One region of the Thalassospira lucentensis genome, then DNA from elsewhere that is predicted to be linked to it. Evidence: predicted binding sites of a transcription regulator. Region 1 holds the regulator's gene; the other holds the start of a gene.
The links. Region 1 encodes HrcA, which represses chaperone genes, less so after heat shock. Its sites were predicted from a motif close to GTTAGCACTCNCCNNNGGNGAGTGCTAAC; they were not measured.
Positions count from the first base shown of each region.

Region 2: a site for HrcA is predicted at 3,818-3,846, ahead of groES (co-chaperone GroES). Genes of this name have one in related genera too.

Region 1 is NZ_CP136684.1:1,473,285-1,484,650, forward strand. Features, by position in the region: gene lptB (LPS export ABC transporter ATP-binding protein) at 1-315, opposite strand, end outside; gene R1T41_RS07310 (LptA/OstA family protein) at 331-1,194, opposite strand; gene lptC (LPS export ABC transporter periplasmic protein LptC) at 1,191-1,898, opposite strand; gene R1T41_RS07320 (SIS domain-containing protein) at 1,902-2,900, opposite strand; gene R1T41_RS07325 (ribonuclease D) at 3,116-3,727, opposite strand; gene R1T41_RS07330 (O-antigen ligase family protein) at 3,866-5,092, opposite strand; gene R1T41_RS07335 (glycosyltransferase family 2 protein) at 5,128-6,078, opposite strand; tRNA gene R1T41_RS07340 (tRNA-Leu) at 6,218-6,304, opposite strand; gene hemW (radical SAM family heme chaperone HemW) at 6,476-7,669, opposite strand; gene rdgB (RdgB/HAM1 family non-canonical purine NTP pyrophosphatase) at 7,782-8,378, opposite strand; gene rph (ribonuclease PH) at 8,477-9,193, opposite strand; gene hrcA (heat-inducible transcriptional repressor HrcA) at 9,528-10,586, shown strand; gene grpE (nucleotide exchange factor GrpE) at 10,636-11,286, shown strand.
Region 2 is NZ_CP136684.1:4,440,228-4,451,593, reverse strand. Features, by position in the region: gene rfbB (dTDP-glucose 4,6-dehydratase) at 34-1,089, shown strand; gene rfbD (dTDP-4-dehydrorhamnose reductase) at 1,092-1,994, shown strand; gene rfbA (glucose-1-phosphate thymidylyltransferase RfbA) at 1,998-2,879, shown strand; gene rfbC (dTDP-4-dehydrorhamnose 3,5-epimerase) at 2,900-3,451, opposite strand; gene groES (co-chaperone GroES) at 3,910-4,197, shown strand; gene groL (chaperonin GroEL) at 4,257-5,912, shown strand; gene R1T41_RS21395 (NADH:flavin oxidoreductase/NADH oxidase) at 6,035-7,129, opposite strand; gene R1T41_RS21390 (Hsp20/alpha crystallin family protein) at 7,439-7,942, shown strand; gene R1T41_RS21385 (PLP-dependent cysteine synthase family protein) at 8,024-9,127, opposite strand; gene fliN (flagellar motor switch protein FliN) at 9,312-9,614, shown strand; gene R1T41_RS21375 (glucose/quinate/shikimate family membrane-bound PQQ-dependent dehydrogenase) at 9,819-11,366, shown strand, end outside.

The sequences.
Region 1 (11,366 bases):
CATCATGGTGATATCCCGCCCGTCCAGCGAAATATTACCCCGATCCGGGGAAATCAGGCCGGTAATGATGTAAAAACTGGTGGTCTTGCCTGCTCCATTCGGCCCCAAAAGACCAACAGCCTCACCACGCTGAACCGACATCGAAACATCTTTCAGCACCGGGCGCTTCTTGAAACTTTTACCAAGATTGTGCGCAACCAGCCCCTTGTTGGCTGTTACCAGTCGCGGGCCGGTGCCGGAAGATGCATTACTGCCACTGCCAGCCTTGTTTGCATGTGTGCTGTCGGATTTTCCGCTTTTGCGCGACCAGAACAAATTCCCGACCCTTCGTCAGTTGCCATTCCCGGATTGACCCGGGCTGTTTTCTTCGTCTTTTTCCGGCACAAGCAGGCCGCGAACGCGACTTTTGCCATCGCCATTTCCGTTGGCGGTCAATCGGCTGACACCCGTATTCAGGTCAACAACAGCACGGTCACCGTTCAATTGGTTCTCGCCGCGTGTGATCTTAACCGATCCAACAAGGGTTGCGATACCCGTTTTCGCATCGTAAACGCCTTGATTGCCAACCACAAAGTCCGTTGGTGTGCGAATGGTAACGTTTCCGTTGCCATCAATCCGGCTCAGCTCGTTTTCGCCGTTCTCGCCCATCTCGAACCGTGCTGTCAGCACATCCCCCCGAAGAGTGCGGTCATCAGCAACAGCAACCGCATTGCCACGGGCGACTGCCATTCGTTCAGTTTCCCAATATTCAAGGCTTTCTTCAGCTGTCAGCGTCTCGGTCGGCGTTTTGTACTGCAGATCTTCACCCGTCAACACGACGACCGCATCGTCAATATCATAAATTGCCTGATCACCGGTCGCGACGTCGGTTTCCGATGACAGTTTGACGTTTCCGGTCGCGATAATGCGGTAAATCTCGCTTTGTCCGTCACGATCACGATAAAGCGCGCGCAGCTCGTCGGCATCAACACGCGAATTGCCGCGTTTGGCAACTGCATTGCCACGTGCGATCAAAACCTGCTCGTTGCGACGCCACTCAATACCATTGTCGGACTCGACCTCAAGCCCGCCACCGCCGCTTTGAGCAAGACCAAGCGGATCGGCATAGGCGCCCCCGCACGGAACCATCATCGCACCACCCAAAACTGCTGCCAGCAAAAAACGACGCATTGCAAAAGGCGCAATTGCGATCATGACTTCCCTTTCAATGCACTATCGAAAATCACCAGTCGAGCATTTCCCAAAAAGCGGATTATCGCCCCCTTGTCTTCAAGCTCGAAACCGGTGTCTGATTTAATCGTTCCAAACGGCCCCTGCCCGTCGACCGGTTCATTGCCTTTCGCACTTCCATTACCTAATTCAATCTCTGCCTGCTCGGTATGAATTTCAAACCCCTGATCGTGATACATATTCACGGTTCCGACCAGATCGAGGAGCTCGTCGCTTTCGGTATAGAACCCCGTATCGGCGGTCAGTGCAATCCAGGAGCCGTCCTCAAGCGTGATATCAGCCTGCGGTGCATCCAGCCGCACATGCGCAAGACGATCTTCGTTTTCGGGCTGTTCGACGGCTTCATTAGCCGTCACGGTAAAGGGCTGCCGGTTGCTGTCCACGCCAAAAAAGCGTGGATTGCTCATGGTGACATTTTCCATCAGATCGTCGGGCGTGGTCGAAAAACCAAGCCGAAAACCGCTTTCCTGAACTTTTTCGATCTGAGGCCACAACACGACAAGGGCGACAAGCGTTGCCGCAATCAGCGGCAGAACCAGCTTGAGCATATTAACAATCGTTCGGCGGAACGGATTGATCTGCACATCGCGCCTACCGGACGGCAGGCGATCGTTCATGCGCGCCGTGCGCGCCGCCCGTTCGACCTCTGCCTTCCGATCCTCGCTCATGGATTACGCAACCCCCAGACGCAGAAGGTCATGGATATGAACAAGCCCTACCGGTTTGCCGATATCGTCAACAACAAACAGGGCAGTGATGCTGCGATCATTCATAACGGCAAGCGCCTCGACCGCCAGAAGATCGGATCTGGTTGCTTTGGGGTTGCGCGTCATAACGTCAGCAACCCGCATCGCCACCAGATTGTCCGCCATATGCCGGCGTAAATCGCCATCGGTCACGATACCGGTCATCTTGCCGTCACCATCAAGCACACCGACACAGCCAAACGATTTTCCGGTCATGATCACCAATGCTTCGGACATCAGGGCGTCTTCGCCGATCAACGGAATATCGGCAACACCATGCATGACGTCGCTTACATGCAGCAACCGCTGCCCCAGCTTGCCGCCGGGATGGAATGTGCGGAAATCATCGGCACTAAAGCCGCGGCGCTCCATCAGCGTAACGGCAAGTGCATCGGCAAACGCCAGCATCGCTGTAGTTGATGTTGTCGGCGCCTGTTTGTTGGGGCATGCTTCCGGACTGTTGGGTAGAATCAGTGGATAATCGGACTGCATTGCCAACGAACTTTCCGGGCGACGGGTCATCCCGATCAGCGGAACGTTAAAGCGTCTGGTATAGGCAATGATGTCGGACAATTCCGGCGTTTCACCTGAATTCGACAGGGCAAGCACCGCATCGTCCTTGCCGATCATGCCCAGATCGCCATGGCTGGCTTCGGCCGGATGGACAAAGAAGGATGGCGTCCCGGTCGAAGCGAAGGTCGCAGCAATTTTCTTTGCGATATGACCGCTTTTTCCCATGCCAGTCACGACCAGACGTCCTGCAAGACTTTCAATCAGATCAATTGCCTTGCAGAAATCACCATTCAGCGATTCCGAGAGATCGCGCAGCGCATCGGCTTCAATCGCCAAAACCCGGCGGGCGACTTCAAGATCCTTTTCCGTTGCCGGTTCGGGTGTGTTTTGCAGTTTGGGGGTCACTGTCATCGGTTTCTTTTTCATTTCCCTGCAAAAGCATTCCAGAAATATTCACAGGGAAGAGATGGGCGGGAATATCTGTGCTGGCAAGCCATGAAAACCAATATGTACCTGCGCTTCAACATGGTCAATTCCCATACCCGAAGCCTGTTTACACAGAATTAACACCGCAGGCCTGCAACGCAAAAATTTGACGGACAAAATCGGCTGGAAAAGGGGTGGGTTTAGTGCGCGAAAATATCCGTCTCTTCCCAACCCAACAGATCCAGCGTCGCCCGTGTCGGCAAGAACTCAAAGCAGGCCTGTGCCAGTTCGGTGCGACCTTCCCGGGCCAAACGACGATCAAGCTCTTCCTTGGCCTTATGCAGATACAGCACATCGGATGCAGCATAGGTAATCTGTTCGTCTGAAAGATCAGCCGATCCCCAGTCAGAACTTTGCTGCTGCTTGTCCAGATTAACGTCAACCAGTTCGCGCACCAGATCCTTCAGGCCATGCCGGTCGGTATAGGTACGCACCAGTTTCGATGCGATCTTGGTGCAATAGACAGGTGCGCACCGCACACCGAGATATTTGTCCATCACGGCGATATCGAACCGCCCAAAGTGAAACAGCTTCAGAACCGACGGATCAGCCAAAAGCTTCTTAAGGTTAGGTGCCTCATAATTTTCCCCGTCAAACTTCACCAGATGGGCATCCCCATCACCAGCCGAAAGCTGAACAACGCACAGACGATCGCGGTGCGGATTAAGGCCCATCGTTTCGCTGTCAACGGCAACGACTTTGCCAAGATCAAGCCCGTCGGGCAAATCTCCGTGATAGAGGAAATTGGTCATCGAAATTCTCCAGAATGCTGGTTTGGCCCTGTCTTAACACAGCATCTGCAGCCTCGCGACGCAAAAGACGCGCCGTTAATGGCTTTTCTGCCGCCCCGACTTCCAATGATTGAACATCAAGTTGCAGGGATATATCGGTCAAGCGGCGGACTTATCGACTTTTCCCTGCGACAACCGCAAAGCAGCAACAGCAACAGCAATCGAATTCCATGCCATGATTGCTGGCCAGTTTGAAAATGCACTTTGGGTTGCCGCCAGTGGAAACAATGAAAGAACCATGGTGCCCAGATACAGACCCGCAACAAGGCTTTGGCTATGACCATTACGGAAATGACGCAGGCCAGCCCACACGATCATACCCACAAAAACCAACCAGGGGAGCGTGCCGAGCAAACCAGTATCGGATAACCATTCAACATAAAAGTTATGGGGGTGTGGGTGGCATTCGCTGATCAGGCCTCGCGCCTGATATTCAGGGCAAACCAAGCCAAAATTTCCCATGCCTGTTCCAACAATCGGGTTTTCCGTGAACAACCGCCAACCAAGTGATGTCAATTCTCCATAGATCGAACCACTATAATCGCTGACAACGTCCCCAAGTGCCATCACACGTGCAAGAATGCGGTCACTGATCGTCAGAAGGGCCCCGATCCCTCCAAAAACAAAAACAGCTATACCCGCAGCAGCGAGGCGACTTTTGCCCCCCACAAGAAACAGCCCAACCAGACTGCAACCAATTGCCAAAAGGCTCAGAACACTTGCTGTACGCTCCCCACTCAGGAACACGATCATTAGCGCAAAGGGAGAAACAACTAACCCGATACGAAAGGCATTCTGTTTCATCATGTCTGACAGATATAGGGCCAAAGCCAGTGTGAACGTCGCAAAGCCTGTCTTGGCAAGGTAAATGCCGATATTGGGTCGATCAAGCGGCCCCGTCAGGCGACCTGTCATCGGTTGCCCGCCCAAAAGGGAATAACCGGCAAAGAACTGATAAAACGCGTCGGCTGCGGCAACCATAATTGTTGTCAGAGAAGCGATCAAAACCCAGCGAACCGCCTTCTGGTCGACCAGAATCCAGCGCGTTACCGCTGCATAAAAAACGACAAACCGTAACCAGCTTGCGGATCGCCCAAAACTTTTGCCACTAAATTCAGCAAAGGGAGATACCAACAAATTCATGATCAGCCAGATCACCAGCAAGATTGCGATATCGCTCTGCCGCACCCAAGACCAGTCCCGATGAACAGCACTGCGGACGAGGAACAATAACGTAATCAATACCACCGCCCCATCCGCGGCACCGCGCGCAAATAAAAGGAAGGCTGGAATCGTTGACAGGAAAAAAGTCGCAGCAAGATGCATCCGGGACTCGAATGCATCTGAAAATTGGGCGGAAGTCACGGTTTGATCGGCCTCCTGATGCCGGAAAGATTTTGAAAAACAAACGCAAAACGGCTCAAGCCCACCGGGTCATTCCGACCAAGGCCAATTTTATGTGCCAGATAACGAAGCTCGAGATCAAGTGTGTTGAAGGGAGCGCCATCGCGTTTCGCCTTGCGTGCCGCCGAGATGCACTTGCCAAATATTTTGCGACGCTTGTCAGATGCTATCTCTGGATGCTCGCACAAAAAATTCGCATAGGTTAAAAAGCGGTCATGATGCTGCTGCATTTTATTCACCGAAAGATGACTTCCCGCATCGGGAATGCTGGTCACGACCATGTTGGCATCAATCACACGGCGTGCATGTAACGACAAGCGCAACGGCAGAGATTCATCCTGAATAAACACATCGGGATCGCATCCTCCCGCCTGGTTGAACAACACTCGTTCCACCAGCCATGTCATCCGAACCATACCCCGCCCCAAAATGCGGTCCAAGGCATCATCAAATGTCTTTACATCAATATCACTGCCGATCATCCCGGCTTTTGCCTGCTCGATTGATGCGTCGGTTTTTCGTCCCTTGCCATGCACCATATCGGCGTCATGATCGCGTGCCAGTTCTAGCATCACCGCAATCGCATCGGGGGCCAGCAACTCATCACAATCAAATAGTGCAAGGTATTTTCCCTGCGCCTGTGCCGCTCCCTGATTAAGCCGGATTGCAGGGCCTGCATTGTTATCATTGGAAATCACCCGGACAAAATCATGCTTTGCCGCAAAGCTGTCCAGTATTGAGCGGGATGCATCCGTTGATGCATCATCAATAAATATTACCTCACACGAAAACTGTCCCTGCTGTGCAAGCAGACTCGTGAAAAAATACGGCAAGGCGGTCGCCTTGTTATAGACCGGCAGAATGAAACTAACGTCAGGTGCCATGCCATCAGGGCGAGAAGAAAACATCTCAACTCTCTGTTATGCGGGTGTTCAGCCGTCTTAACACAGCCATCCGCCAGCCGCGACGCAAAAGTCATGTGCAGCAAGGCTTTTGCCAAAGCCCGAAACGACAATACCCCAGCACACCGTCGGGTGTACTGGGGTATGGTGCCCAGGAGAAGACTCGAACTTCCACGACCTTGCGGCCACTGGCACCTGAAGCCAGCGCGTCTACCAATTCCGCCACCTGGGCATAGGGGCTTGTGGTGTTTGCCCAGCGGAACCCGCCGGAACGGGGCGCAATATACGCTGCCAAATTCCAGTGTCAACAACCTTTTTGAAGGTTTTGCGAAACGATTCCGCTAAAATCGGTCACCGCAACGACACACAGGAAAATTCCTGAAATTCACACCTGTCCCACACATCACGCCGAATGGTCGAACAAGTATCGAAGAACCCCGTTCAAACGGTTTCGCCCCTGATCGGTTGCGCGCAAACCGGACAGGTCACAAACCAGGTCGCCAGAAACGATCAGGGTCTCAAGCCTCTCCGAATCCAGTGCTTCACGCGGACCTTTGCCAATAATCCGTTCAAAGCGCAAGGTTGGAATGGCTTCATTAAGGCGCAGCCCCATCATCACCATTTCGATCAAACGTTCATCGGCTGCCAACGCCATTTCTTCCTGCGTGCCATGCCCCTGTTTTTCCACCCGGTCCAGCCAGATGTCCGGCGCGCGATGACGGCGTACCGCCATCGGTTTAGTACTGCCATCAGGCTGGATAACCGCTTCGCGACCATGTGCCCCTGGCCCAATACCAAGATAGTCACCGTAACGCCAATACACCAGATTATGGCGGCTTTCCTGTCCCGGACGGGCATGGTTGGAAATCTCGTAGCAACCATAACCGGCGGCGCTGGTTTCTTCTTGGGTGATTTCATAAAGATCGGTCGCAAGATCTTCGTCGGGTACCACAAGATCACCACGCTGATGCAGAGTATAGAACTGCGTACCCGGTTCGATGGTCAGCTGATAAAGCGAGATATGACCGCGCGCGATATCAAGTGCCTCGCGCAGTTCCCGACGCCATGCTTTCCGATCATGTTCGGGCCGGGCATAAATCAGATCAAACGAAAAACGGTCAAACACATTGGCCGCAACATCAAGGGCACGCATGGCTTCCGCCGAATTGTGCACCCGCCCCAGAAATTTAAGATCGCGGTCATTCAGCGCCTGAATACCAATCGACACCCGGTTGATGCCATTGGCCGCAAAAGCGGAAAACCGGTTGATTTCAACTGTTCCCGGATTGGCTTCCAGCGTAATTTCGATGTCATCGGTTACCGGCCAGAAAGTTTTGATATCGGCAATCAATGCCCCTGCCGTTTCCGGATCCATAAGCGATGGCGTACCACCACCAAAGAACACCGACCCAACAGTGCGTCCAGGATGACGTGCCGCTCCCGCCGCCAGTTCGGCCCGAAGGGCAGCCCGCCAACGCGCATGATCAACCTTGTCCGCAACGTGACTGTTGAAATCACAATAGGGACATTTCGACAGGCAAAACGGCCAATGGATATAGATGCCAAAAGGGACAGCTTCTGCGTTTGCTTGGGACACGCGGTTCTCGATCTTCGACTGCGGGAAAGACGGATAAAGTAACACGCACCGCCGATGGTTACATCAGCCATGCGTGCATAGGTTCGATGCAGGCAGCTTAACCGCCAAATCCTTACTCGAAGCAAGCCCTGACCAACTGGCGGAACGCGTCCGCCCGATGGCTCATTTCATGCTTCTTTGCCGGGTCCATTTCGCCAAAGGTCTGATCATAACCCTTCGGCTGGAAAATCGGGTCATAGCCAAAACCATGTCCGCCACGTTTCGGCCAGACAATTTCACCTTCGACCCGACCTTCAAAATTCTCGACATGGCCATCGGGCCAGGCCAGCGACAGGGCGCAGATAAAAGCCGCCCGTCGATCAGGGTGGTTGCCAATGCCATTCTGGACCTTTTCCATCGCCATGTCGAAATCCTTGTCCGGCCCGGCCCAGCGGGCCGAATAGATCCCCGGTGCCCCGTCAAGAGCCGAAACAGCCATGCCGCTATCATCGGACAAAGCCGGCAAATTCGCAGCCCGGGTCGCGGCAAGCGACTTTAACTGCGCATTGCCGATAAAGCTGTTTTCGGTTTCTTCGGGTTCGGGAAGGTTCAAATCACCAGCTGAAATCACTTCGATCCCGAACGAATCGAGCAATTCGACGATTTCCTTGATCTTGCCTTTGTTATGGCTGGCGATGACGAGTTTTTTTTCCGTAAAGCGACGGGCCATGATGCTGCCTGAGATAGTCGGGTCGTTAAGACGGGGACGGGTGGGAAACACAGATGCAGTTCCGGGCGAGACAGCAAATGCCCCACCCGAGGAAATCCTTAAAGACCTATGGCCGCACGCTGTTTGGCAAACAGTTCTTTGCAACCTTTTTCAGCCAGTTCAAACATCCTGTCATAAGCAGAACGATAAAACGGCACATCTTCGGCTGTCGCCTGAACTTCGACAATGCCGCCATTGCCCGCCAGGACGAAATTGGCATCTGCGCCGGCATTGCTGTCCTCGGCATAATCAAGATCAAGCACCGCTTCGCCCTGATAAATCCCGCAGGAAATTGCTGCAACCGGCTGGGTCAACGGGATTTCTTTGATCAAACCCAGGCGACGCACACCCTGAAACGCCAGATGGGCCGCAACATAGGCCCCGGTGATTGATGCGGTGCGCGTACCGCCATCGGCCTGAATGACGTCGCAATCAAGGCGCATCTGCATTTCGCCCATGCCCTTGAGGTCTGCCACCGCACGGATCGAACGACCGATCAAACGCTGGATTTCCTGAGTACGTCCTGACTGACCACCGCGCGCGGCCTCGCGCTGCATACGACTGTCGGTTGCGCGCGGCAGCATGCCGTATTCGGCAGTGATCCAGCCCTTGCCGGAATTACGCATCCAGCCCGGCACCTTATCCTCAACCGTCGCGGTACAAATCACATGGGTATCCCCAAATTTGATCAGGCAGGAGCCTTCAGCATATTTGGAAACACCGGTTTCGATGGAAACGTCGCGAAGCTGATCGAAATTACGGCCGGATGGACGCATGGGGTCTAAACCTCTTTGTTCTGGATCGGATCGGCCTTTACGGCTGATCAACGATAGCTGAAATTGCGGCCAAAGCTACTGAGCATCGCCGCAAAGGTCCAGCAGTTTCCCGGAAAATAACGGCAAAAACCCGGCAGGAACATCTCCCGTCTGTGATCGAAAAAACCGTGACCAAGCCCGATTCGAGACGAATTCAACGGGTTTCAAGATCAAGTTGCTGATCCGTGTCCAACTTTGGATATCGGATGAGCCATTCCAATCTGCCAGCTTCATTGACGCCTGCCTGACACCTCACTAAATTCCACGCAGCACATTTGGTTTTGACAGGTTGGACATGGCGCTGTTTGACGACACATTATTGGGCGATATGAATGCGCGGTCCCGCGAAGTCTTTCGCCAGATCGTCGATGCCTATGTCGAAACCGGCGAACCGATTGGCTCGCGGTCGATTGCACGCCGCATGTCGGAAAATCTTTCGGCGGCAACCATCCGCAATGTGATGTCCGATCTTGAAGAAATGGGACTTCTGGTCGCTCCCCATATTTCGGCGGGTCGGTTACCCAGCGAAAAAGGCCTGCGTCTTTTCGTCAATGCCCTGATGGAAGTTGGCGATTTGCCGAATGCCGAACGCGATCAATTGACCAAGAATTGTGAACAGGCGGGCTATTCGCTTGATCAGATGCTGGGCGAAGCCACCAGCATGCTATCGGGCCTGTCACGATGTGCCGGGCTTGTCGTTGCTCCTAAAACCGATGGCATCCGTTTAAAGCAGATTGAATTTGTTGCCCTTTCACCGGGCAAGGTTCTTGCCGTTCTGGTGTCGCAAACTGGCAATGTCGAGAATCGTATCCTTGATGTTCCGCCCGATTTGCCGACCTCGGCATTGACAGAAGCGTCGAACTATCTAAATACCCGGTTGGCCGGAAAGACACTTGATGACGCCCGGCAATTGATGAGTCTCGAACGCGACCGCATCAAACAGGAACTTGACGAATTATCGGCAGGCCTGATTGATGCGGGGCTTGCGACATGGGCAGGCGGGGTCAAGGGTTCGTCCCTGATCGTCAAGGGCCAGTCGCAGTTGCTTGAAAATATCGACACGATCGAACAGCTCGAAACTGTCAGACGGCTGTTTAATGTGCTCGAAGCACGCGATCAGATGATTGAATTGCTTGATGTCACCACGATTGCCCAAGGGGTGCAGATTTTCATCGGATCCGAGAATAAATTGTTCGGCGGATCGGGACTTTCGATGGTGATTTCGCCTTATCAGAATGCCGAAGGCAGCATTGTGGGCGCAATCGGGGTTGTCGGACCGACCCGGATCAATTATGCCCGGATCATTCCGCTGGTCGATTACACCGCCAAGCTGGTCGGGCGACTGATTGGATAAACGTTGGCGCTGCGTGTCAGGCCACACAAATTGAAGGTACAGGTTAGCCATGTCGGAAACCGCAAAGAATAACCCGGAAGATCTGAGCGGCGCTGCTCGCGCAGACGAAGCTGCCGTTGAAGATGTCGCAGCAGAGGCGATGGATGCCGAAGCAGAAGGCGGCGAAACTGCGAATGCTGATCCCGTTGCCGTACTTGAGGCCGAAGTTGCCGAATTGAAGGATCGTCTGTTGCGCGCCGCCGCCGAGGTGGAAAACACCCGTCGCCGCGCCAAAAAAGACGTCGAAGACGCCAGCAACTATGCCGTCACAAAATTCGCCCGTGATCTTCTTGATGTTGGCGATAACCTTCGCCGTGCTCTTGAAGCCGCGGGCAACGATGCCAATGCCGACCCGGCAATGAAGACCCTGATTGACGGTGTCGAAATGACCGAAAAGTCCCTGCTCAAGGCGTTCGAGCAGAATGGCATCGAAAAGCTGGAACCGCTGGGTGAAAAGCTTGATCCGAACCAGCATCAGGCCGTGTTCGAAATGCCGAATCCCGCCTATCCCGATGGCTATGTCGCCCAGGTAATGCAGGCGGGTTATGTGCTCAAAGGACGCCTGCTACGGCCGGCAATGGTCGGGGTTACCAAAAACCCGGCTGGTCAGGAAACCGCAAAAAGCGATGAACCGGGCAGCAACATCGACACATCCGCCTGATCAGTTGGCGGATTAAAAAGCAGAATACAAAACGGTTTTAGCGGATCGGGTTTTACAAACGGCCCTGCCACAGACGCGGC
Region 2 (11,366 bases), 1.6 Mb from region 1:
TGGGCGACAAAGGCGGACAAACGGGCGGGGCTGATGAAACTCATTGTGACAGGTGGTGCAGGGTTTATCGGGTCGGCGGTCTGCCGGCTTTTGGCCGGGCAGAAAAAGATCGAGGTTCTCAACCTTGATAAGCTGACATATGCGGCCGATTTGCGCACTGTTGAAAGTGTTTCTTCGTTACCCAACTATCGTTTCGTGAAGCAGGATATCTGCAACCGGGCGGAACTTGACCGGATATTTGATGATTTTCAGCCCGACGCTGTGATGCATCTGGCGGCAGAAAGCCACGTAGACCGTTCGATTGATGGGCCGTCTGAATTTATTCAGACGAACCTTGTTGGCACATTCACACTGCTGGAAGCAGCACGGGATTATTTCAACGGCTTATCTGCCGATAGGAGGTCGAAATTTCGATTTCACCATATTTCGACTGACGAGGTATATGGTTCGCTTGGGGACGAGGGGCTTTTTACAGAAGAAACCCCCTATGCGCCCAATTCGCCATATTCTGCAAGCAAGGCGGGATCGGATCACCTGGTGCGCGCCTGGCATCATACGTATGGGTTGCCGGTGATTATCAGCAATTGTTCGAATAATTACGGGCCCTATCAATTCCCCGAGAAGCTGATCCCTCTGATGATCCTGAATGTTTTGCATGGCAAGGAATTGCCGGTTTATGGCGATGGTAAAAATACGCGGGACTGGCTTCATGTTGAAGACCATGCTGATGCGCTTTTTACCATTTTGACTGAGGGCAGAATTGGCGAGAAATACAATGTCGGTGGTTGCAACGAAGTTGCAAATATTGAGGTTGTACGCAGCATCTTTGACGTTGTAACTCGCTTCGAGTTCGACGCTGTGAAAAGTGACTTCGAGGCACAGGTTCGGTTTGTCACTGACCGCCCGGGGCATGACTGGCGGTATGCGATTGATCCATCGAAGATACGCGACGAGCTTGGCTGGGAACCAAAACACAGCTTTGAAAGCGGTCTGGAGCAGACTGTGAAATGGTATCTGGCAAATCGGGCGTGGTGGGAGCCGATCCTGAAAGATAAATATGCAGGTGAGCGGCTCGGAACGGTGAAATAGTGATGATTAATGCACTTGTCTTTGGCGCAAACGGCCAATTGGGACGAAGTCTGGCGCTATGTGGTGCGACTTTCCCGCAAGTCCGTTTAATACTCATGGATCGAAGCAAGTGTGATTTATCTGATCTGTCGATAATTGCTTCGGCAATTCGGGACAATCAGCCGCATGTTGTCATCAATGCTGCTGCTTATACGGCTGTTGATCTTGCCGAAAATGATCGTGAGAACGCCTATCAGGTCAATTGCGATGCGGTTGATATGATGGCCCGGGCTGCCGACGATCTTCATATTCCACTGATCCATTTTTCAACCGACTATGTTTTTGATGGGGGGGCAAACCACCCTTATCGGGAAGATGATCCGGTCGCGCCACTTGGCGTTTACGGTGCCAGCAAACTGGCAGGCGAAAACGCGGTTAGGGTTGCGGCTAAACGTCACCTTATTTTCCGTACAGCCTGGGTTTACAGCCCGTTTGGCAAGAATTTCGTTAAAACGATGCTGGGATTGATGGCACAACGCGATGCCTTGACGGTCGTGAATGATCAGCGTGGATGTCCGACATCGGCAATTGATCTGGCGAATGCAACATTGCGATTGTTGCCGTTGATAGTTGATCCGGCTTTCTCCGGATTTGGGACTTACCATCTTGTTGCCGGTAATCAGATGACGTGGTTTGATTTTGCCAAACGTATTCATGATGCTGCGGTTGAGCAGTTTGGGGCAAACTGGACCGGAAGAAATTGCAGGATTGATCCGGTAAGCTCTGATGCCTTTCCAACGATTGCCAGGCGTCCAGCCTATTCCATAATGTCGACACAAAAATTTACCGATACTTTCGGTTATGGGCTGCCCGATATTTCGGAGAGCCTTCCGGCATGTTTGAACAATCTTGAAGCGGGCGGATAGAAAATGCGTAAAGGCATCATTCTAGCGGGTGGAACGGGATCGCGATTGCACCCGTCAACGATGGTTGTGTCAAAGCAGCTTTTGCCGGTTTACGATAAACCAATGGTTTACTACCCGCTGACTACGTTGATGTTGGCTGGAATCAGAGAAATTCTTTTGATCAGTACGCCGCGAGATTTGCCGTTATTTCGCGAACTGTTGGGCGATGGTCAAAGGTGGGGGCTCCAGATCGAATATGCGGTACAGGAAGAACCTCGCGGTCTTGCCGACGCGTTTAGGGTCGGGGCAACTTTTATAGGCAACGACCCGTGCTGCTTGGTTCTGGGGGATAACATATTTTTCGGGCATGGTTTGACCGAGCTTTTGGGCAATGCGATGAGGCAGACCGCCGGTGCAACGGTTTTTGCCTATTATGTGCAGGACCCGGAACGCTACGGTGTTGTCGAATTTGATAACAATGGAATGGCAAAGGGAATTGAGGAAAAACCGAAAGAGCCGAAATCGAATTATGCCGTGACCGGGATGTATTTCTATGACGCGCAGGTTGTTGAAATCGCCAGAACCATAAAACCATCGGCGCGTGGCGAGCTTGAAATTACCGATGTCAATAATGCGTATCTGGAACGTGGGCAGTTGCAGGTGGAAAAGATGGGGCGCGGATATGCCTGGCTTGATACTGGAACCCACGGTGCGATGCTTGATGCCGCAAACTTTGTTGAAACAGTAGAAAAGCGGCAAAGCCTTAAAATTGCTTGCCCCGAAGAAATAGCATTACGCACAGGCCTAATTGATGAGGGTCAATTTGAAAAGCTGATTGATGCTTTTGGTGCCAGTTCGTATCGCGACTATCTGCGATCCGTTTTGCGCAGCCTGCATCGGATGTAATCCCGGGTTTAGCTTCGGTCTCAGACCATTTTGAGGTAGTCCTTGAACGACATGGCATTGGCATCTTTGGCCGAAAGTACCAACCGGCTTTCATCCATCGGCCAATCAATCGCAAGATCAGGATCGTTCCAGAGAATGGTCTGCTCCGCAGATGGGGTGTAAGGGCGACTTACCTTGTAGACAACTTCTGTATCGGGGGCGAGCGTCAGAAAACCGTGGGCAAAGCCGCGCGGAACAAAAATCTGGTTCCAGTCATCTGCGTTGATTTCGGCAATAACCGATTTGCCAAGTGTCGGCGAATTGGGGCGAATGTCGACCGCGACATCAAGGATGCGGCCACGCAAAACCCGAACGAGTTTATCCTGGGAAAATGGTTCGCGCTGAAAATGCAGGCCACGTAAAACACCGGCGGTTTTTGACAGCGAATGATTGTCTTGGACGAAGCCTTGGGTAATCCCGGCTTTTGCAAACACGTCTTGATTATAGGTTTCAGAAAAGAAGCCCCGCTCGTCTTCGAATTTTTTCGGGAACAGCAATTTTACCTCGGGGATTTCCAGAGATTCAAGCTTCATAGAATCACCTTTTTGGAAGGGGGGGCAAACCGCAGGCCAGCGTTCCGGTCGGGCCAATGTTCAACAATACGAATATCTCACTTAACATAACTTATAAAGATGCTTGGGACCTTGGTTGAAACAAAATCTCGGAAAGCATCTACCAGGGTGGGTATGACAGATATGAGGAATGACGTCACAATATTGCCCTTTGTCATGAGACTGCGCGCGTGATAGAGATATTTCACCGAAATGATCATGACGCGGTGCGCGGGCAAAGGGCACCGATTTAATTCTCGCAAGTGCGAGAAAAACCCTGAAATCATGACATTTTTGCGTCCTTTTGCTCTCTTCTGTTGACAAATTCCGATGGCTTCAATACATGCTGTTAGCACTCGCCGGGGGTGAGTGCTAATACGGGCTCATCCCGGTTAGTTTTGTACTTAATCGAGCCATACTTAAACACGGAGTTGTCTAACATGAAGTTCCGTCCGTTACATGATCGTGTGCTGGTGCGTCGTGTCGAATCCGACACCAAGACTGCCGGTGGCATCATTATCCCGGATACCGCGAAAGAAAAACCGCAGGAAGGCGAGATCATCGCTGTCGGTTCCGGTGTTCGCAAAGAAGACGGCTCGCTTGTCGCGCTTGACGTCAAGGCTGGTGACAAGGTTCTGTTCGGCAAATGGTCGGGCACCGAAGTCAAGGTCGATGGCGAAGAGCTGCTGATCATGAAAGAGTCCGACATTATGGGCATCATGGAATAAGTCAGCCTTCTGGTGACTTAAATCCACGTTCATCCGTCTCATAGAGAGGAAAGAATATTATGGCTGCTAAAGAAGTAAAATTCTCCACCGACGCACGCGCGAAAATGCTGCGTGGTGTCGACATCCTTGCTGATGCCGTTAAAGTGACGCTCGGCCCGAAAGGCCGTAACGTTGTCATCGAAAAGTCCTTCGGCGCACCGCGCGTGACCAAGGACGGTGTTTCGGTTGCCAAGGAAATCGAACTTTCTGACAAGTTCGAAAACATGGGCGCACAGATGCTGCGCGAAGTGGCTTCCAAAACCGCCGATCTGGCTGGTGACGGAACCACCACTGCAACCGTTCTCGCACAGGCAATCGTTCGTGAAGGCAACAAATCCGTTGCTGCCGGCATGAACCCGATGGACCTGAAACGCGGTATTGATCTTGCGACCACCAAAGTAATCGAAGCCATCCAGGGCCGTGCACGTAAAGTGTCGGGCAAGGATGAGATTGCTCAGGTCGGTAACATTTCGGCTAACGGTGACCGTGAAGTCGGCGACATGATCGCTGAAGCCATGGAAAAGGTTGGCAATGAAGGCGTTATCACCGTCGAGGAAGCCAAAGGCCTGCACACTGAACTCGACGTTGTCGAAGGCATGCAGTTCGACCGTGGTTACCTTTCGCCGTATTTCGTAACCAATCCGGAAAAGATGGTTGCCGAACTCGACAACCCGTATGTTCTTCTGTTCGACAAAAAAGTTTCCTCGCTGCAGCCGCTGCTGCCGCTTCTGGAAGCTGCCGTTCAGTCGGGCAAGCCGCTTCTTATCATTGCTGAAGACGTCGAAGGCGAAGCTCTTGCGACGCTGGTCGTCAACAAGCTGCGTGGCGGTCTGAAAATCGCTGCTGTCAAAGCACCGGGCTTCGGCGACCGTCGCAAAGCAATGCTCGAAGACATCGCCATCCTTACCGGTGGTCAGGTTGTCTCCGAAGACCTCGGCATCAAGCTTGAGAGCGTAACGCTCGACATGCTCGGTACCGCGAAGTCGATCACCATCACCAAAGAAGAAACCACCATCGTTGATGGTGCCGGTGAGAAAGCACAGATCGAAGCCCGCGTTGGCCAGATCCGAGCACAGATCGAAGAAACCTCTTCGGATTACGACCGTGAAAAACTGCAGGAACGTCTGGCGAAACTCGCTGGCGGTGTTGCCGTAATCAAAATCGGCGGTGCTTCGGAAATCGAAGTGAAAGAACGCAAAGACCGCGTTGATGATGCCCTGCACGCAACCCGCGCTGCTGTCGAAGAAGGCATTGTCGCTGGTGGTGGTACGGCCCTGCTGTACGCAACCCGTGCTCTTGACGGTCTTGAAGGTGCAAACCACGACCAGACCATCGGTGTCGACATCGTTCGTCGCGCGCTGCAGGCTCCGGTCCGTCAGATCGCTCAGAACGCAGGTGTTGATGGCGCGGTTGTCGCTGGCAAGCTGCTTGAGCAGGATGATGTTGAATTCGGCTTCGATGCCCAGAAAGGTGAATACACCAATCTGGTCAAAGCAGGCATCATCGATCCGGCCAAAGTTGTTCGTACTGCCCTGCAGGACGCAGCATCGGTCGCAGGTCTGCTGATCACCACCGAATGCATGATCGCTGAAAAGCCGGAAGACAAATCCTCCGGTGGCGCGCCTGACATGGGCGGCATGGGTGGTATGGGCGGCATGGGCGGTATGGGCTTCTAAGCTTTACCACCAACCGACCTTCTCACTACGGAAAGGGCCTCGCACTGCGAGGCCCTTTTTTGTTTCGGTATCGATTGAGATAATAATCCCCGCAGCCAGATGAGATGCGGGGATTTTCCGGATTAACCGAACAGTTTTTTCAGCGTTCTTGGCTGACAGCGCAGATACTGATTGGCAGCCTTGACCTCGGCACCAAGTGCTGCAGCAGCATGCCAGGGCCAGCGTGGGTCATAGAGTATGCCGCGCGCAAGCGCTATGGCATCGGCCTGACCGGTGAAGACGATGGCTTCTGCCTGTTCTGGTTCCGTGATCAGGCCAACCGCGATGGTGATCATGCCGGTTTCCGATTTGATGCGTTCCGCAAAGGGAACCTGATAGTTCGGACCAAGGGGGATTTTCTGGTCAATGTGAAGACCGCCGGATGATACATCGATAAAATCGCAGCCGCGTTCTTTGAGGACGCGTGCCAGTTGGACGCTTTGGTCAATATCCCAGCCGCCCTCGACCCAGTCGGATGCCGAAATGCGAATGCCGACCGGTTTGGAAGGATCGAACGCGGCGCGAACTGCATCATAAACCTCGATCACGATCCGCATGCGGTTTTCAAGCGACCCGCCATAGTCATCCTGACGTTTGTTGGAATGCGGCGACAGGAATTGATGCAGCAAATAGCCATGTGCCGCATGAACCTCGATCGCGTCAATACCAAGGCGATCCGCACGCTTTGTAGCGTCCGCGAAGCTCTGAACGATTTCTCGAATGCGTGACGTGCTTAGTGCTTCGGGTTCTGGATCACCTGCACGGAACGGAACTGTAGACGGTGCAACAACCTGCCAGCCATTTTTGTGATCTGGCGCGATGGCGCCGCCGCCATCCCAGGGCTTTTCGCAGGATGCCTTGCGTCCGGCATGGGCCAGTTGAATGGCAATCGGCATGTCGGAATGGCTGCGCACAGCGGTAATGGTTTTGCCAAGAGCTGCTTCGGTTTCATCATCCCACAATCCAACATCACCATAGGTAATGCGACCTTCCGGTTCGATTGCGGTGGCTTCTATAATCAGAAGGCCGGCGCCTGATTGGGCCAAATTGCCCAGATGCATGTCATGCCATGCGGTAAACTTTCCGTTCGCGGCGGAATACTGGCACATCGGTGCGATGACAATGCGGTTTTCCAGTTCAAGCTTGCCAATGGAGAGCGGCGTAAAAAGGTGGCTCATGGAGGTGTCCTGTATCAGTGGGGGCAGGGGTTCCTGCCGACAATGACATGAAGCTAGTTGGAAATTGCTGTTCGCGCCATAGGGACCCAAGGGTTTTCCGTCTTGTGGAATGATCGGGCAGATAAGGGCAGGGAGGATAGTGAAGTAAGGTGCAAAAATTTTTTCAAAAAAATGCGTGCGCCTACTTGCGGAAAAATCGCCCTGATCTATTTGTTGAATTGAAGGGCCATGGTGGCCTTGTACGCGTCAGGGTTGCAGCATGACTGGACCTGCGGCGCAAGAACTACCTGTCTGTTTAGGAGGGTAATTATGACTGGTCTTCAGACTGTAAATGGTACTGCTCGTCGTTTGGTTTCGCGTCCGGCATATGGTGATCCGTTTGGTGTTCTCGGACGTGATTTTGATCGTATGATCGGCTCGATCTTTGGACGTGACGGGCTTGTGAATTCTGCCGATACAAATGGCAATGAAGCGCCGCAAAAGCTTTTGACCCCGCGTATCGATGTCCATGAGACCGATGACAATATCGAACTTTCCGCCGAACTCCCGGGTGTTGAACAGGGCGATGTTGATGTCTCGGTGCTTGAAGGTGTCCTGACGATTACGGGTGAAAAGAAATCAACCCGTGAAAGCAATGATGGTGCCCGCGTTGTCGAACGCACCTATGGCAGCTTCAAACGTTCATTCCGTCTGCCCGATACCGTCGATGCAGACAAGATTGCGGCATCGTTCAAGAACGGTGTCCTGACGCTCACTCTCCCTAAAGTAGCGGAAGTGAAGCCGGAGCCGCGCAAGATCGCGATTTCGGGCTAAGTTTTGCCTCAACCTTGATGAAGCACCTGAACGGGCGGAGAAATCCGCCCGTCTTTTTTGTTTCCAGTCACATGGCGATGGTCAGTGAGCCGTGCAGCAATCCATCGGCATTTCAAACACACCGGTTTTATCAAAGGCTTCGAGGGCCGCATGCCAAGGTGCAAGGTCGATACCCTGTCTGGCGATCCAGTCCGGGTTGTAATAGGTGTCGCGATAGCGGTCACCGCCATCACACAGCAGGGTCACGACCGATCCGGTTTCACCGGCCTTTTTCATCTGACTGATCAGTGACAGGGTGGCGATCAGGTTAGTGCCGGTCGACCCGCCACAACGACGGCCCATGTGTCTTTCGAGATATTGCAGGGCGGCAAAACTGCCAGCATCAGGCACCCGGATCATGTGATCAACCACAGTCGGGTTGAAACTGGGTTCGACCCGGGGGCGGCCGATGCCTTCGACGCGCGATGCCTTTTCCCCGGTGATATCGCATTTACCGGTTTCGTAGGCATCATAGAAAACCGAGTTCTCCGGGTCGGCGACGCAAAGTTCGCATCCCATGCCAAGGATTTGTCCGTAACGGATATAGCGGCCGATGGTTGAAGATGTCCCGCCCGTACCGGCACCGACCACGATCCAGCGCGGAACCGGATGGGGTTCGCGTTTGAGCTGATCAAAGATACTTTCGGCGATATTGTTGTTGCCTCGCCAATCGGTTGCGCGTTCGGCATAGGTGAACTGGTCCATGTAATGGCCGCCCAGCTCGCGCGCGAGGCGCTGTGATTCGGCATAAATCTGACCGCTGTGATCGACCAGGTGGCTTTCGCCACCATAAAAGGCGATCTGATCGATTTTCTGCTGCGACGTTGATTTAGGCATCACGGCAATGAAGCGCAGCCCCAGAAGGCGGGCAAAATAGGCTTCGGACACGGCAGTGGAGCCGCTTGATGCCTCGATGATCGGGGTGTCTTTGGATATCCAGCCATTGCAAAGGCCATACAGGAACAACGAGCGCGCCAGACGGTGTTTCAGGCTGCCGGAAGGATGGGTCGATTCATCCTTCAGGTAAAGCCCTATGCCATCAAGTGACGGCAGATCAAGACGGATCAGATGGGTGTCGGCAGACCGGTTGAAGTCCGCTTCGATGATGTTGATGGCATCAGCCACCCATTGGCGATCGTAGCTCATGAAAAGTCCTGTATTTCTGTTTGGCGCTGGTGACGCGGATCGTTGAAGGGTTCTTGATGTAGGCGATTATTATACAGAAAACTACCGTAAATTTTACGAATAAGCTTGCTAACACTTTTTTCAAAGCTAACCTCTAGAATAGAGTTTAACAATTCTTCCACTTTATCTGGGTGATCTGGTTACCATGGCCAATAACGACGACGATCCCTTTGCCAAACGTCATGCCGCATCTGAAATCGGGGCGGCGTATGATGTGCCGGTACGCGTATCGACGGTGATCGGCAAAAGCCAGATACAGGTCGCGCAATTGATGCGCCTGACCCGTGGTGCTGTACTTGAACTGGATCGCAAGGTCGGGGAACCGGTTGATATTTACGTCAACAACCGGCTGGTGGCGCGCGGCGAACTTGTCGTTGTTGATGAAAACCTTGGCGTAACGATCACCGAAGTTGTCAAGTCCGGCACTATTATTGAGACCCATCACTAGGCCTTTTCCGGACAAATTCCAAATGGCTGCTGACCACCGGATTTATTCAAACCGGTGGTTTTTTATTTTTTTCCAAACGCTTGTTGGAACCGGGATGCGCGTTTGCACGTTTCCGAATGAATGCCAATATTGCCTTTAGCCTGCCATCTTGTGGCCAAAGGCTGTGTTGGTATGTCCCGCTTTTTGTGCAACGAGGACAATCTCATGATCAATATTCTGACATCCGGGTTGATGGCTTTGATCGGATTGGCGCTTGGTGCAGGTGGCGTCTGGCTGATTTTGCTGGGCGGTAGCTGGTATTATGCGCTAGCCGGATTGGCGTTTCTGATTGCCGCAGCCCTATCATTTGCAAAGCGCCCTGTCGTTTTACCGTTTTACGCCCTCTTCATGCTTGCAAGCCTTGGCTGGGCTGTTTGGGAAGTCGGGTTTGACTGGTGGCAATTGGGACCGCGTGGTGGTTTGACCGTCCTGATCGGTGTGTGGCTGGCAATGCCGGTCTATCGCAAGACACTTTCGGTCGGACAGCCGGTGCCGGAAGTCAAGCCGGCACGATCATTCGTTCTGGAAGGCAGTGTTGTCCTGGCAATTGTCGTTGCTGTGTATTCAATGATGAATAATCCCAACGCGATCGAAGGCCAGCTTAATAACACCCCGGTCGTCAGTAACCCGGATCTGGGCGGCGATGTTCCGGCAGGCGATTGGCATCAATATGGACGTACGCCTTATGGGCAACGTTATTCGCCACTTGATCAGATCAATGCCGATAACGTTGCGACCCTTGAACAGGCCTGGGTCTTTCAGACCGGCGATGTAAGGCGATCCGAGGATGTGCCTGAAACAACCTATCAGGTGACGCCACTTAAGATCAAAGACACGCTTTATCTTTGCACACCGCATAGCTGGGCAATAGCGATTGATGCCAAAACCGGGCAGGAAAAATGGCGGTTCAATCCAGAGGTCCCCGACAATACGGACCGACAGCATCAAACATGTCGAGGAGTAACTTATTATCAGGATAGCGCGATGGCTGCGGATGCCCCCTGCGCATCTCGGGTGTATCTGCCGACATCGGATGCGCGTCTGATTGCCCTTGATGCCAATAACGGCGAGGTTTGCCCGGACTTTGGCAATCAGGGGACCGTGCATCTGGAAGAAGGCATGCCTTATAATCCGGCCGGATACTATTATTCGACCTCGCCGCCGGTTATTGCCGATGGCAAGATCATTATTGGCGGGGCGGTGAATGACAATTATTCGACCAAATCGCAGTCTGGCGTCATTCGTGCTTATGACGTTGATAGTGGGGAATTGATCTGGAATTGGGATTCCGGCAATCCGGAACAGACTGAACCAATTCCCGAAGGTCAGACCTATACCGCCAATTCGCCCAATAGCTGGTCGGTGTCGAGTGCTGACGAGGACCTCGGCATGATCTATGTGCCGCTTGGCAACAAAGTGCCCGATCAACTGGGCATGGGGCGCAGCGAAGAAGTAGAAACCTATTCATCCTCGATCGTTGCGCTTAGCCTTGAAACCGGGCAGGTTCAGTGGGTACGCCAGACGGTGCATCATGACCTTTGGGACATGGATGTTCCGGCCCAGCCCGCATTGCTTGATATCACCACAGACGATGGTGAAAATGTCCCGGCACTTGTCGGGCCGACCAAGCAGGGGGATATCTATGTCCTTGATCGCCGGACGGGTGAGCCGATTATTCCGGTGAAAGAGGTTCCGGCCCCGGGGGGCGCCATT